3 regions of the Paenibacillus sp. NPDC056579 genome follow, and region 2 is predicted to be linked to each of the others. Evidence: a T-box and tRNA genes for the amino acid it is inferred to sense, from the RefSeq annotation. Region 2 holds a T-box; the other regions hold tRNA genes.
What was found. A T-box is a leader RNA that pairs with one kind of tRNA and senses whether it is charged. The one in region 2 lies ahead of ACFQ88_RS12250 (arginine--tRNA ligase), so its partner is inferred to be a tRNA-Arg.
Positions count from the first base shown of each region.

Region 1 (4,335 bases), on a different contig from region 2:
CGATTGTGGAGGAAGCTGGATCTCCGTTGTAGTCGCTGGATACAAGCGGTTCTACGGAGTAGTTCAAGATGCCTTTCAAAGCGCCGTTAGCCGCTTCTTGCAAAGCTGCGTTCACTTCGTCAACCGTTACGTTAACTTTCAGCTCAGCAACAAGATCGGTTACGGATACGTTCGGAGTAGGAACGCGGAATGCCATACCGTTCAATTTGCCTTTCAGCTCAGGCAGTACCAAGGATACCGCTTTAGCAGCGCCTGTAGTGGAAGGAATGATGTTCTCAGCCGCTGCGCGAGCACGACGAAGATCTTTATGCGGAAGATCAAGTACGGATTGGTCGTTAGTGTAGGAGTGAATAGTAGTCATCATCCCTTTAACGATACCGAACTTGTCGTTCAATACTTTTGCGAATGGAGCCAAGCAGTTGGTTGTGCAGGAAGCGTTGGAAATGATAGTGTGGCTAGCTGGTTCGTATTTATCTTCGTTAACGCCCAATACGATAGTGATATCTTCGTCAGTAGCAGGAGCGGAGATAATGACTTTCTTAGCGCCGCCTTTCAAGTGCATGGAAGCTTTTTCTTTCGCTGTGAAAATACCAGTGGACTCAACAACGATTTCAACGCCGTTAGCAGCCCAAGGCAGGTTCTCAGGGTTGCGCTCAGCAAATACTTTTACTGTTTTGCCGTTAACGATCAAAGCGCCTTCGGTAGCTTCAACCGTACCGTTGAATTTGCCATGAGTTGTATCATACTTCAGCAAGTGAGCCAAAGTGTTAACGTCAGTCAAGTCGTTGATTGCTACGATTTCAACATCTGGGTTGCTGAAGGATGCGCGGAATACGTTACGACCGATACGTCCAAAACCGTTAATACCTACTTTAGTTGCCATGTGAGTAGCCTCCTAAAAATAATGTTTGATGTTTATGTCAAGACAGGCAGGACCTGTCAAGATGGCAATGCTTGAACAATTTCCAATGCGGCCGCTTCATCAATGACCAGAATGTCCTCCCGGCCAAAACGGAGTACGGCCATGATCGCTTCGCCTTTGCTCTTGCCGCCGGCTACTCCGATCACACAATCCATATCCTGGATGTCTTCGATTCTCAGTCCCACGGTGGGCATTTTGTGCAAAATGGTGCCTTCGCGGTCAAAATAGTACCCAAATGCTTCTCCGAGCGCCCCATCGTTACGAAGGCTTGCCGTCGTCTCTGCGTCCACCTTCCGCCGTCTGGCCATCACCATAGCTTCTCCCATGCCGTGTATGACGATACGGGCTTTGCGGATAAACTGGATAATCTCCAGAATGGTGTCATCCTGCATCAAGGTCTGGTAAGCTTCCTCGCCGAGATGATCCGGAACGTGAAGCAATCGGTACTTGGCGCCGGTCTTCTTCGCCATCGTGGATGCGATCGTATTCGCCTGCAGCTCCACGCTCTCGCCTAGCCCGCCCCGTGCCGGTACGAACCAGCTGCCTTTGAGCGAGGTGGTCGAGGACAGATGGTAGGCAACCTCCGCCATGGTGGATCCGCCCGTTACCGCAATCACTTCGTCCTGGGATACGTACTTCCTCAGCACCGCCGCTCCCGCGCGACCCAGTTCCTTCTTCGTATGAGGAGAGACGTCGGAATCTCCGGGAACAATGACGACTTGCTTTAAACCGAAATGGGACCGGATTCGCTCCTCCAGCTCGGTCAATCCGAACAGGTCCTTGACCAACGGCTCGATCTTCTCGAGCAGCTGCCTTCCGGCTTCGCTGATCCTCATTCCCGATGCATCGACATCCAGCAGGCCTTGGGCTTTCAAGAACTCGACCTCGCTTCGCAAAATACGCTCCGTCGTGTTAAGCGACACCGCAAGCGTCCTGCGTCCGACCGTACCGGACACCATGATGTGATGCAGAATCGTGTACCGTTCCTTCAACGTGTCCAGTAAGTCCGGCAGAAGCTGCTTTTGAATATCGAGTAACTCTCTCATGAGAAAAACACGCTCCCGCCAAAGATATGGACAGTTAATGTCCCAGTACTACATTTTTAGTCCCACAACTTCCAAAAAAACAACTAAGCTTTCACTTAGCTGTTCTCATTATATAAAATCTGTCTGACAATTTCAACAAACAAAACACCATTTAGACAAAAATTTACGTTCTCTTCATATTAAGCACGGACAATCCTTGCTGCGTCTACAAATTACGACAATCTTCTTACGCTTAAAAGCTCATCCTGCGGTAGCGATTGTGTACGTTGCGAGAGCCATTTCGAAGGTCATTAAGGAGCGAGCCGAAGAATGGGCTGATCGAATAAATGTAGCGCCATCCGACGTCGAGCACGCTTTTTACGCTTGCGTCAGTCATGGCTCGATGCCGGAATCAGACACTGCACGCGCTAATTAATTGTTGCTCATGGACGGCTTTGAACAAGCTAGCTGTTTTTTTCTGGTAGGGGTTGCATTTTGGGACGCGATATCATATAATAACTCTTGCTTCTCAATTTTTGAGACAAAGCTATGCGCCCGTGGTCCAATGGATATGACGTAGGCCTCCGGAGCCTGAGATTAAGGTTCGATTCCTTACGGGCGCGCCATTACTTTAATAACGAATGAATCGTACAACCTCTAAAACTTGCCGTGACCGGTGAGCTTAGAGGTTTTTTTGAAACTATTGTTTGACCTTTCTTGACCTTAGTTTGCTTTTGCGCTATGATGGTTATAGTGTTACCATATATGAAATTTAAGGAGGCTGCAGCTTATGAGTTTCATTCCAATGGTCGTAGAACCGGATGCAAGAGGAGAGCGCGCTTATGACATTTACTCCCGCTTGCTGAAGGATCGCATTATTTTTCTAGGGACTCCGGTTAATGACGTTGTGGCCAATGCTATTATTGCCCAACTGTTGTTCCTGGCCGCACAAGATCCGGATAAAGATATTCACTTATATATTAACAGCCCGGGCGGCTCCATCACTGCGGGGATGGCCATCTATGATACCATGCAGTTCATCAAGCCGGACGTGTCCACGATCTGCGTAGGTATGGCCGCTTCCATGGGAGCGTTCCTGCTGGCGGCAGGCGCCAAAGGCAAACGCTTCGCGCTGCCGAACAGCGAAGTCATGATTCACCAGCCGCTCGGAGGCGCCGAAGGGCAAGCAAGCGATATCGAGATCCGCGCGAAGCGCATCTTGAAAATGCGCGACAAGCTGAACCACATTTTGGCCGAGCGCACTGGCCAATCGTTTGAACAAATCGAGAAAGATACCGATCGCGATAACTTCATGTATGCCGAAGAAGCGGCCGCGTACGGCTTGATCGATAAAGTCATCGAGCGCGTATAACGTACTCGATGCAGCTTTGGAAGCCCGTGCTGTAAGCTGGTTATCCCGCTTGCAGCACGGGCTTTTTTTGTTTGGCGCGAGCTGTAGGTCGGTTTACGGCTCATCAGCCGCGTAACGAAAAAAAGTCCAGTCTGCAATAATACAGACTGGACTTTTTCGCTTTATTACTCTTGAAAGTTGAAAAGCGTGAGCGGAGGAGAAGGGATTTGCTGCAGGAACGAAGTGTTTGCCTTTGAAATCATGAATACACCACAATTGCGGATAATCCCTATTCATGATTTCAACAGCGACCGGAAGCATACCCCTCTCTGGAGCACCACGCTTTTGCAACTTCCCCCTCTTCTTACTTCTTATCTTCCAAAGGATAGAAGATCAGGTCGATCGGGAAGGCCGAGCCGGCCGGAGGCGTAAATTCGATGTCGAGCGAATCTTCCTCGCCCGTAGTTTTCGCCAGAATCTGCATGCCGTCAAATGCGGTCAGCACGCCGGACTGCGGCACCAAATGCATTTCCCCGTTAATTTTGAACGGGCCTTTGAACACGCCGCCCAGAGGCTGGATCATGATAGCCATTTTGCGCGGCTTATCGGCATGAATTTTGTACACGACGCCATAGTTGCCGTCGTTCGTGACATTTTGTTTACGCATCGTATCGTAGCCCGGCTGGAACGGATCGCTCTTGCCATCGCCGATAATGAGGCGAGACGGTGTAGTAAACGAGCTTGCATCCACATTCCACTTCACCTCGGATACCGGGAACGATCCGCGGACGTGTCCGGTGAACGGCAGCAGAGGGAGCTTCAGCGTATCCTGCGTAATTTTATCCGTTGCGACGAACGAGAATTCAATCTCACCGTCGGTTTCTACGTCGTAGAACAAGTTAACGCCTTGTGCCGGGTAGAAGTCCGGCATTTGCGAATAAATGAACGTCTGCTTCGGCGGTACCGTCATTTCTTCGTTGTACGTATCGTTCATCAGGAAATCGACGGAAGCTTCGTTGCCGATCAAATTCGCATAC
Region 1 is NZ_JBHTVD010000009.1:295,344-299,678, forward strand. Features, by position in the region: gene gap (type I glyceraldehyde-3-phosphate dehydrogenase) at 1-883, opposite strand, end outside; gene ACFQ88_RS29635 (sugar-binding transcriptional regulator) at 940-1,968, opposite strand; tRNA gene ACFQ88_RS29640 (tRNA-Arg) at 2,499-2,573, shown strand; gene clpP (ATP-dependent Clp endopeptidase proteolytic subunit ClpP) at 2,738-3,319, shown strand; gene ACFQ88_RS29650 (stalk domain-containing protein) at 3,663-4,335, opposite strand, start outside.
Region 1: it has a tRNA-Arg gene. The T-box ahead of ACFQ88_RS12250 (arginine--tRNA ligase) is inferred to sense a tRNA for this amino acid. The anticodon was not compared.

Region 2 (4,335 bases):
GCGCATAGGAGCATATCATATTCGGCGCGAGCTCCTTTGCCGCTACATCCAGCGTTTCCGGCCAATAAGCAAGCTGCCTTAGCAGGGCGGATTCTTGCTCGTTCAAGCCGGCGAAGCCTTCCCGTTCATCATTATTCCGGCTTGCGGTATCTTCTTTCATTTTGGCTAATATGCTGCACGCTCTTGCGTACGAATATAACAAATACACTCCTGTATTCCCGGAAATTTCGGTTGCCTGGGCCAGATCGAAGACCACCTCGGTCTGCAGGTGAAACCGGAGCAAATAGTATCGCACTGCGGCCGCAGCTATCGCGCGGCTCGATAATCCCGCCTTCCGAGACCGCTTCGAATCGATGACCTGCTCCATATGAGCGAGAAAATCTGCGATCTTAACACCGATTCCTTGCCTTCCCGACATCGGGTAAGAATGTTTTCCATCGCTGACATCGACGCCGAGACTGTCCGCCGTATCGCGGCTTAAGGAAACAACCCCGTAGCTGACATGCTTCAGCCGCTCCGCCTGCTTGTCATAGCCCAGTGCCAGCAAAGCTTGCTTGACCATCGCTTGCGGATATTCCTGCCTATGGTCAATCACGTTAATGACCGTGTCGGCTCGGCCGAGGTTCTTTTTGCGGCCCTTGGGATCCGTTGTATAAAGGCCTTCGGCGAACTTTTGGTAGCGGAAATCTTTGTCGAGCAGCCCGAATTTCCATAAGTGGTATGCGATATCTTTGGCGGTGTAGGTCAGAATGCCGTTGGATCTCACAAGCACTTTCTCGGCATGAAACTCCGCAGCCTCACCATGATGCTCCTCCTGTTTAAGTACCCAACAGCCTTCCAGCTTCCCTTCGGTCTCCTGAACGAAAACCGGCGTCTCTTTAAGCAGCGCAAAGGCGCTCGACCAGAAGCCCTCTCTGACTATATTACTTTCCCACACGAGCACGTCGTACCCAATACCGAACTGCTTCATTTCCTCCACATGCTCTTTAACGATTCGCTCCGCCACGAGCAGTCCTGTCCAGGCTATGCTCGAGCCGCCTTTTTCCAGCTCATGCAGCACGCGGGTACGCTCCAATTGTAAATCCGGCTGTTCCTTGTACGCTTTGTTGACTTCGGCATACACATCCCAGCAAAAGTCACCGAAACGAGGAAAATCTCCTTCTATCGTTGTACGATGTATACCCACTACCGTATCCGCAAGCTGATTGCCCAAATCGTCGATGTAATTATGCACTTCGACCTGGTAGCCGGTCCTTCGCATCAGCCGCGCCAACGTATCTCCGATACAAGAATTTCTTAGATGTCCGATGTGCGCCGATTTATTGGGATTGATGGACGTATGTTCAATAACCACCTTATCGGACGATGAGCCGACATGCAGCTCCAGCTCGTCAGCTTGCTTGGCCCACCGGCTCCAATCGACATACAGATTGATAAATCCCGGTCCCGCCACTTCCATGCGACTAATCAGAGAACGGATGGCCGGCTGCTGCTGCAGCTTTGATATCAGCTCTTGAGCAATGGCGGCAGGCGCCCTCTTAAGCGGCTTGGCCAGCAGCATGGCCATATTCGTGCTGTAATCGCCGTGCTCCTTGTTCGCCGGATGCTCGATGACGATTCGGAGCCCCTCGGGCCGTGCCGTTTCGGAGGCATTGAGCAGCTCCTGCAAGCCGTGTTCCAGCTGTTGGGCGATCAGTTCATTCAACATCATGACAATTCCCTCCTTAGTCTGTGAAATGCAAAAAGCTCCCGTCTCCAATTAGAGACGAGAGCTGTTAGTTCCCGCGGTACCACTCCATGTGCAAAACCGTACGGTTTTACCACTTTGCCGTTATAACGGTGCTCAACCGGATTTGCCTAATTGCTGCAATTTTCGGCAAATCATTTCCTGGGTCCGTTTCATCCGTGACATCCGTACCGGCTTCCACTATCCCCGGCTCGCTGCGACTGCACGTCAGGATTACTCTCCCAATCATCAATATTCCTTGTATAACCCATTGTTTAAAATAAGTTATACTGGAAAAGTTTGTGCGTGTCAAGCGGGCGGGCGCGGGGGAGCGGGGTGTAAGTCGGTTTCAGACTTACGGAGGCGCGGAGACGGGGTTTGGCGAGCTGTAAGACGGTTTTTCCGTCTTAGCTGGGTTTCACGCGCGGGAGCGGGCTGTAAGTCGGTTTTTCCGACTTACGGAGGCGTCATACCGCGTGGAGACGGGCTTTTGCGTGCTGTAAGACGGTTTTTCCGTCTTACAGCAGGGTTTCACGCACGCGAGCGGGCTGTAAGTCGGTTTATCCGACTTAGGGAGGCGTCACATCGCGTGGAGACGGGCTTTGGCATGCGGTAAGACGGTTTTTCCGTCTTACTGCAGGGTTTCACGCGCGGGAGCGGTCTGTAAGTCGGTTTTTCCGACTTACGGAGGCGTCACACCGCACAAAGCCACTCCCCGAGCTCGCGGCGGCAAACCCATCCCGCCGTCCGCGCGCCGGGCTCACCAATGCCTCCATCGCGCTCCGCTTACTGCCGTTCCAGCCGAAGGCCCTGAACGGAATCCAGCACCGCGTGCCATATTCCGTTCCGGAACGATATGGCAGCGGACTTCGCCTGGCCGCCAGACGAACCTGGGACCGGATGCTCCCCTTCCGCGGACAGCCAGCAGATATCCGCCGGCATGCTGCTGTCGCTGTACACCGTCACGAAGGCTGCCTTCGTGCCCCGCTGGCGATGGAGCAATCCGTCGATTGTTCGCGCCGGTTTATCCGCCGTGCCTGGCGTAGTTGCAAGAAAAAGCTGCGACGAATCCGCCGACAGTGCGGATAAGGCAACGCCCTGTCCAGCCGGCCCGGACATTTCCACACGGCATACTTTGCCGCTTCCGTCTTCCTCCAGAGGCTGCCACTCGGAAACCGTCCGTACATAGCTGTACGCTCCCTTATCAGAGAGCGATCCTACATGGGACCGCCACTGACCGCCTCTGTACACGGCCGACAGCTTAGGACTGTGCATCCACCAATCGATTACCGCTTCCGATTCCAGCTCCACTTCATACCAGTCGAGCAGCCACTCGTCCGTCAACAGCAAATGCCTGTCAAGCGTACATCCGTCGTATGCTCCGCGAGAACGAAGCCACGCATACGTCCCGTCGCCCGTTTCATCGAATCGGACCAGCTCGCCCGTATGAGCCGCCTGCGATGCTTGGTTCACAACGATCGTGTTGTGGCTCGCCGTGCAGGCATACCAGTCCTTGCGGGTTACGGAGCCATACGGAACCATGCCCAGCTCCGGCGCCAACCAGCCGTCCCGCCCAGCCAACGTTAAATGCAGCTTGTCATAATGGCCGTGCGAGCCGCCGTGCGGGCCGAAGTCAGCGAAGAACGACAGCACCCCGCCCGGCCGTCTTCCGATAACGAAGCCCGAAGGCTCCAAGAGGACGGACGAGCCTCTCAAAGCCGCAGCCGCAGGTGCAGCCTCCGGGTCCGAATCGAGGTAGCCGTCCAGCTCCTCCCGGCCATACAAAATGGCCTCCAGTCCCGCACGCTCCGGCTTGCCGTACATTTGCCGGTAAGCTTCCTTCAGCATCGGCACATAATCCGCTTTGCCGAATCGGCTCAATCCGATTTCTACCGTCTCGGCGATTTCTCTCGCATACGGAATCCGCTGGTACGGACCGTCATGGAGCGCAATGAGCTCGCCCTGTTCGTTGGCTAGCAATGCCATGACATCGAGCATCCCTTCCAGCGACTGCCCTTGCTCACCGCGAATGCCGTAAAGGTCTATGCCAAGTCTGGCGGCCATCTCGACGACGATAAAATACGCCCGGAGAACGAAAATATGGTAATAGGTGGCACCCTCGTATTCCATATGGTCGGCTTTTACGCCGATCGTCAAATGGTGCTCAAGGCCCGCTTCCCCATGAACCAGCTCCGCAAGCTTGTCCTTATCGCGCTTCAAGGCATAGATTCCTGCGAGAGCCGCATTCAGCCAAGCGGTGTAGTTGCTTTCCGGCTTATTCTGCTCCTTCACCAAAATATGCCGTGCCTGCGTCATGCTCTCCTCCAGCATGGAAAAGAACGTGTCCAGCTTCGGCTGGCCATCATGAAACGCATACCCCTCATCCAGGAGCAGCTGGCAGGTGCGGATCAGCGTTGTTGCCCAGATCGCTTCGGTGAGCGCCTGATGGAACGCGCGGCCCTTGAGCATCCAGCCTTCCGCCTCGGGATGAATCGGATACTGCGGGAACTGCTCCGCATACCGCAGCAGGATGCTCGCGCTCCACTCCGCGAACCGGTTATCGCCCGTCCCGGCGAACACGGCTGCTGCTTGGAGCGCATACCGTGCAT
Region 2 is NZ_JBHTVD010000002.1:1,093,526-1,097,860, reverse strand. Features, by position in the region: gene ACFQ88_RS12250 (arginine--tRNA ligase) at 1-1,708, opposite strand, end outside; T-box leader at 1,759-1,985, opposite strand; gene ACFQ88_RS12245 (heparinase II/III domain-containing protein) at 2,513-4,335, opposite strand, start outside.

Region 3 (4,335 bases), on a different contig from region 2:
TTAGAAGATGCGTTCCTTTTTTTACTTCCTGCCGTATCGCATAAACAGGTTGGCGGATTCGCACCTTATAGATTGTGGAGGTGTTGATAAGATGGCAAATACAGATACCCTTGCAATAGATCAGCAGCAATTGGCCGCTGCATGGTCGGAAACGTTGCCTACGGTGCTCAATGCATCGGACCGGGCGGAAGTACTAGCGGACGAGGCCGAATCTAATGCGCTTCGTTTGCATATTGCGACAGCAGGTCATTCCAACTACAGCTTTGATTTCAAATGCACGTATGTGGATTCACGGGAAGTTAAAGTGGATCTTGTGGATGTGGAGGTTGACGGACGCAATGTAGACGAACGGACAAATATCATCCAAACGATGGTTGACGACTATGTCCGTCATATTCACGAGTGCGCACAACAGCTTCACAGCATAACGAAGTAGCCACGAGCGTGGAGGGATGAGTAATGACAAAAAATAAAAGCAGTGTCGATAAAAACTTGCAAAATGTAGTCAAAGACCTGGATCAGGTGGCCGTTAACAGCCATCATGCCCAACAGCTGCAGCAGCAAACGAACGATCGCCGTCATCAAGATGCGCTGAATCATGACGAGTCGTCCCAAGAGATGTCGATTACATTAAACGATAAAGATTGATCAAGGAGGACGGACCATGCCAAAAGATATTGCCCAGCCCGTAAATCCCCCAAGCGGACAAAAAAACCGCAGCGAAAAAAACAATCAGCCGATGGAACCTCTATCGGGCTCCAAGAAGGTTAAACAGCAAAATCACTCCCGTCACAATAACGGGGAAGGCTGATCAAATCTAATCTAAATAATGAAGCGACGACAGTTCTACATGGAGGGCTGTCGTCTTTATATTACGCATTTTTCGCGGACAAATAATGGAAACATTCTACCATCATCATTTGCGCGAGCTCTTCGTTGTCGGCATAGCCGTACAGTGTGCCCCCTAAAGCCAACTCCTCACATACGTCGTCAAGAACAGAGCAGATCGAAATCGAAAACTCATCGTAAATAATATAAAACCGATTGTCCTCCAACACGCAGCCCAACACCTCACTCATATGCTTTCCTCATTCTACCATGAACAATTTAAAAAGAGAATGGATATTCTATTTCGGCCAGCATGGACTATTGTGGTATGGGACAAATATTTGGATCGTTCCAGCAGAGGGGCATTTTGCAAACCGATGCGTACTATAGGTAATAAACGCAAAGAGGCGATGAGCATGATTATTTTGAAAACGCCGGAACAGATTGCTGCGATTCGAAAAGCAGGTCAAGTGCTGGCCCAATGTCATGAAGAGCTTAGCCGCATGATTCGTCCGGGCATCACGACGCTGGAGATTAACGACTTCGCAGAGCGGTTTATTAACGACCATGGAGCCCGCCAAGTGACGAAAGGCTATAAAGGGTTCCCTTATGCAACATGCGCTTCACTGAACGATGTGATCGCTCATGGATTCCCCAATGATACGCCTTTGCGTAGCGGCGACATTGTCAAAATGGACATCGTATGCAGCTATAACGGCTGGATGGCCGATTCCTGCCGTACGTACAAGGTAGGCGCCGTATCTCCGGAAGCCGCATGTCTGGTGAAAGTGGCCAAGGAATGCCTCGATATGGCGGTTCTGAAAGCGGTAGCAGGCAATACGATAGGGGATGTCATGCATGTTGTTCAAAAGCACGCCGAAGGAGCGGGATATTCGGTCGTAAGGGATTTGGTCGGACACGGGATTGGGCAATCGCTGCACGAGAAGCCAACCTTTCAGCATGTAGGGAAGCCTGGAAAAGGATTTGTTTTGAAGGAAGGCATGGTTATCACCATCGAGCCGATGATCAATGCAGGTACGCATGAAATGTATGTGGAATTGGACGGGTGGACGGCCCGTACATGGGATGGCGCCTTATCGGCACAGTTCGAGCATACGGTGGCGATAACCAAGAAGGGTCCGGAAATTTTAACCGAGCTGTAAAAAGGTTCCCTTATTACTGCCTGCGATAATCTTTTCGCTGACGCAAATGTATGCTATAATACTCTTGCCGCGCGCCCGTAGCTCAGCAGGATAGAGCGACAGTTTCCTAAACTGCAGGTCGTACGTTCGAATCGTATCGGGCGCGCCATTTCAAGCTTTTCATTAAAAATAATGATCACATAAGCGATCTCCTGCGAAATCCGCAGGAGTTTTTTTGTGCATTCTGCTTGCATTCCTGCCGTTAGCTCCTAACAGTTGAAACTCTGGACCCATGGTCAACACGTGGTAAACATTATAGAATATGCGGTAGTTATGGAAAAAAATGAAAAGTTGGAGGAGTTTTGGATGAGAGTACTTTTTACATTGCTTATTTGTGTGGCGATTGCGATAACCGCGGCAGGATGCGGAGACGCTCCTAATGCTAAAATAACGAAAGCGAAGTTTGAGAAGCTGGAAAGCGGAATGACGTACGAAAAAGCCACCGAGATTATAGGCGGCGAAGGGGAACTGATGGCTGAGACGGGCAAAAAGGGCGAAGAAATGTACATCGTTACTTATCAATACAAAGGCGATGGATTAGGATCCAATGCGATCCTGGTGTTCCAAGGCGGAAAGCTGCAAGTGAAATCCCAAAACGGGCTGAAGTAAAGCTGCCGAATTGTTCCTCGTGGAACTATTATTCAAAAATAGAGAGGGGCCGCTCAAGACTTGGAGCGGTTCTTTTTGTTGGTCTGGAAAGTGTACCTAAAAGTAGTCAGAATGAGTTCCTTAGCACGCTGCACCTTTGGGGACTTTTCTTGTTGTACAATAAAAAAGATGCCCCTGTAAAAAATATTTCTGTAAAGTGCAGGGGTCGTTCGCTGCAGCCGCGTCTATTACTTCGGAGAGGAGGGGGAGAACATTACAGAGGAAACAGAGTGGATCGAACGCATCGTAGCCGGCGACGTGCAATCATTTCGCTTATTGATGGCTAAATATCAATCGTATTTATACCATGTAGCGTACTCTGTGCTCCGGTCGTCTAAGGATGCCGAAGATGTGACGCAAGAAGCGCTGTTGAAAATATATGCTTCTCTCCCTCAGTATCAGCATCAAGGGTTTAAGACGTGGATCACGCGAATTACCGTGAACAAAGCGATTGACTACAAACGGTCGCTGGAGCGCAAACGAGAGCAGCTGACCGATGAGCCGGAGCTGTTAATTCCGGTTAATCCGACCCATACGGTAGAGGAGGAAGTGCTTCATAATCATAGGCGGCAGAGGATTCGGGAATGTCTGGACGATATGCCCCACAATTACCGGGACGTGGTCGTTGCCTTTTATATCAAGGATAAAAGTTATCAGGAGATAGCGATAGAGCAGGGTGTCACCCTGAAGACGGTGGAATCGAAGCTGTATCGAGCCAAACAATGGATCCGCAAGCACTGGAAGGAGGAGGAGTGGGGATGAAGCATTATTCGTTGGAACAATGGGCCCGCTATGTGAGAGAAGAACTGGCGATGGAAGAGCAGCTTGAATACGAAACGCATCTCAGCTCGTGCGATCAATGTCTTGAACAGTATATGCAGTGTCTGGAGCTCGCTAGGGACTCGTTCACAGTGCTGGCGGAACAAACGAAAACCGCTATGGCTGACGCCGTCATGCAGTCCATCGCGGCCTCTGTTACACAGTCAGAGGCGATCGATGCATGGAAGCCGGAGCCGGTGACCCAACACCACAAGAAAATAATCGCACCATCGTTCCTGCGCCATCCGGTGTTTCATTATGCGGTGGCAGCTGCAGTAACCTTCCTCTTAATGAGTACAGGGGTGTTTCATTCGCTGGCGGAACGGGTAGGCTCTGCAGAGACGAACGTGGTAGCATCTCCGCCTGTCCAGGAAGACCGGTCCTCCGTATCGCAACGCATTATGGAAAAAACCATTGGCATGCTGGATTCGATCCAGCCTAAACACGAAAGAGGGGGGAATCGTTAATGCAACCAAAAAACCCGATGGCGGCGCTGCTGCTGTCTTTCATCCCCGGAATGGGACATCTTTATTTAAACCGTTTGTTCCGGGCTGTAATTTACGGATGCGGTTTTTTTGGACCGGTGCTGCTCATGTTCCTGCTGGTCGTATCGGGAAAATACCGTTACAACGGCGAAATTTTGGCGCTCCTGATGGCGGTGGCGCTATTCGTTGGATTCATTAACTTAGTCGATATGGTGATTACTTTAATCCGCGGGCGCGAGCCATCTCTTCAAGCTCCTGTTCCGTCGCCGGATGGAGTGTATGCTTCACCTCCGCGTCCGGATAATGAACGGTTTTTTACCATTGTATTGTCGGTCATTCCGGGTCTCGGCCAT
Region 3 is NZ_JBHTVD010000016.1:153,633-157,967, reverse strand. Features, by position in the region: gene ACFQ88_RS36500 (hypothetical protein) at 92-436, shown strand; gene ACFQ88_RS36495 (hypothetical protein) at 460-648, shown strand; gene ACFQ88_RS36490 (small acid-soluble spore protein P) at 665-811, shown strand; gene ACFQ88_RS36485 (hypothetical protein) at 873-1,079, opposite strand; gene map (type I methionyl aminopeptidase) at 1,245-1,991, shown strand; tRNA gene ACFQ88_RS36475 (tRNA-Arg) at 2,063-2,139, shown strand; gene ACFQ88_RS36470 (hypothetical protein) at 2,337-2,639, shown strand; gene ACFQ88_RS36465 (sigma-70 family RNA polymerase sigma factor) at 2,958-3,440, shown strand; gene ACFQ88_RS36460 (hypothetical protein) at 3,437-3,964, shown strand; gene ACFQ88_RS36455 (hypothetical protein) at 3,964-4,335, shown strand, end outside.
Region 3: it has a tRNA-Arg gene. The T-box ahead of ACFQ88_RS12250 (arginine--tRNA ligase) is inferred to sense a tRNA for this amino acid. The anticodon was not compared.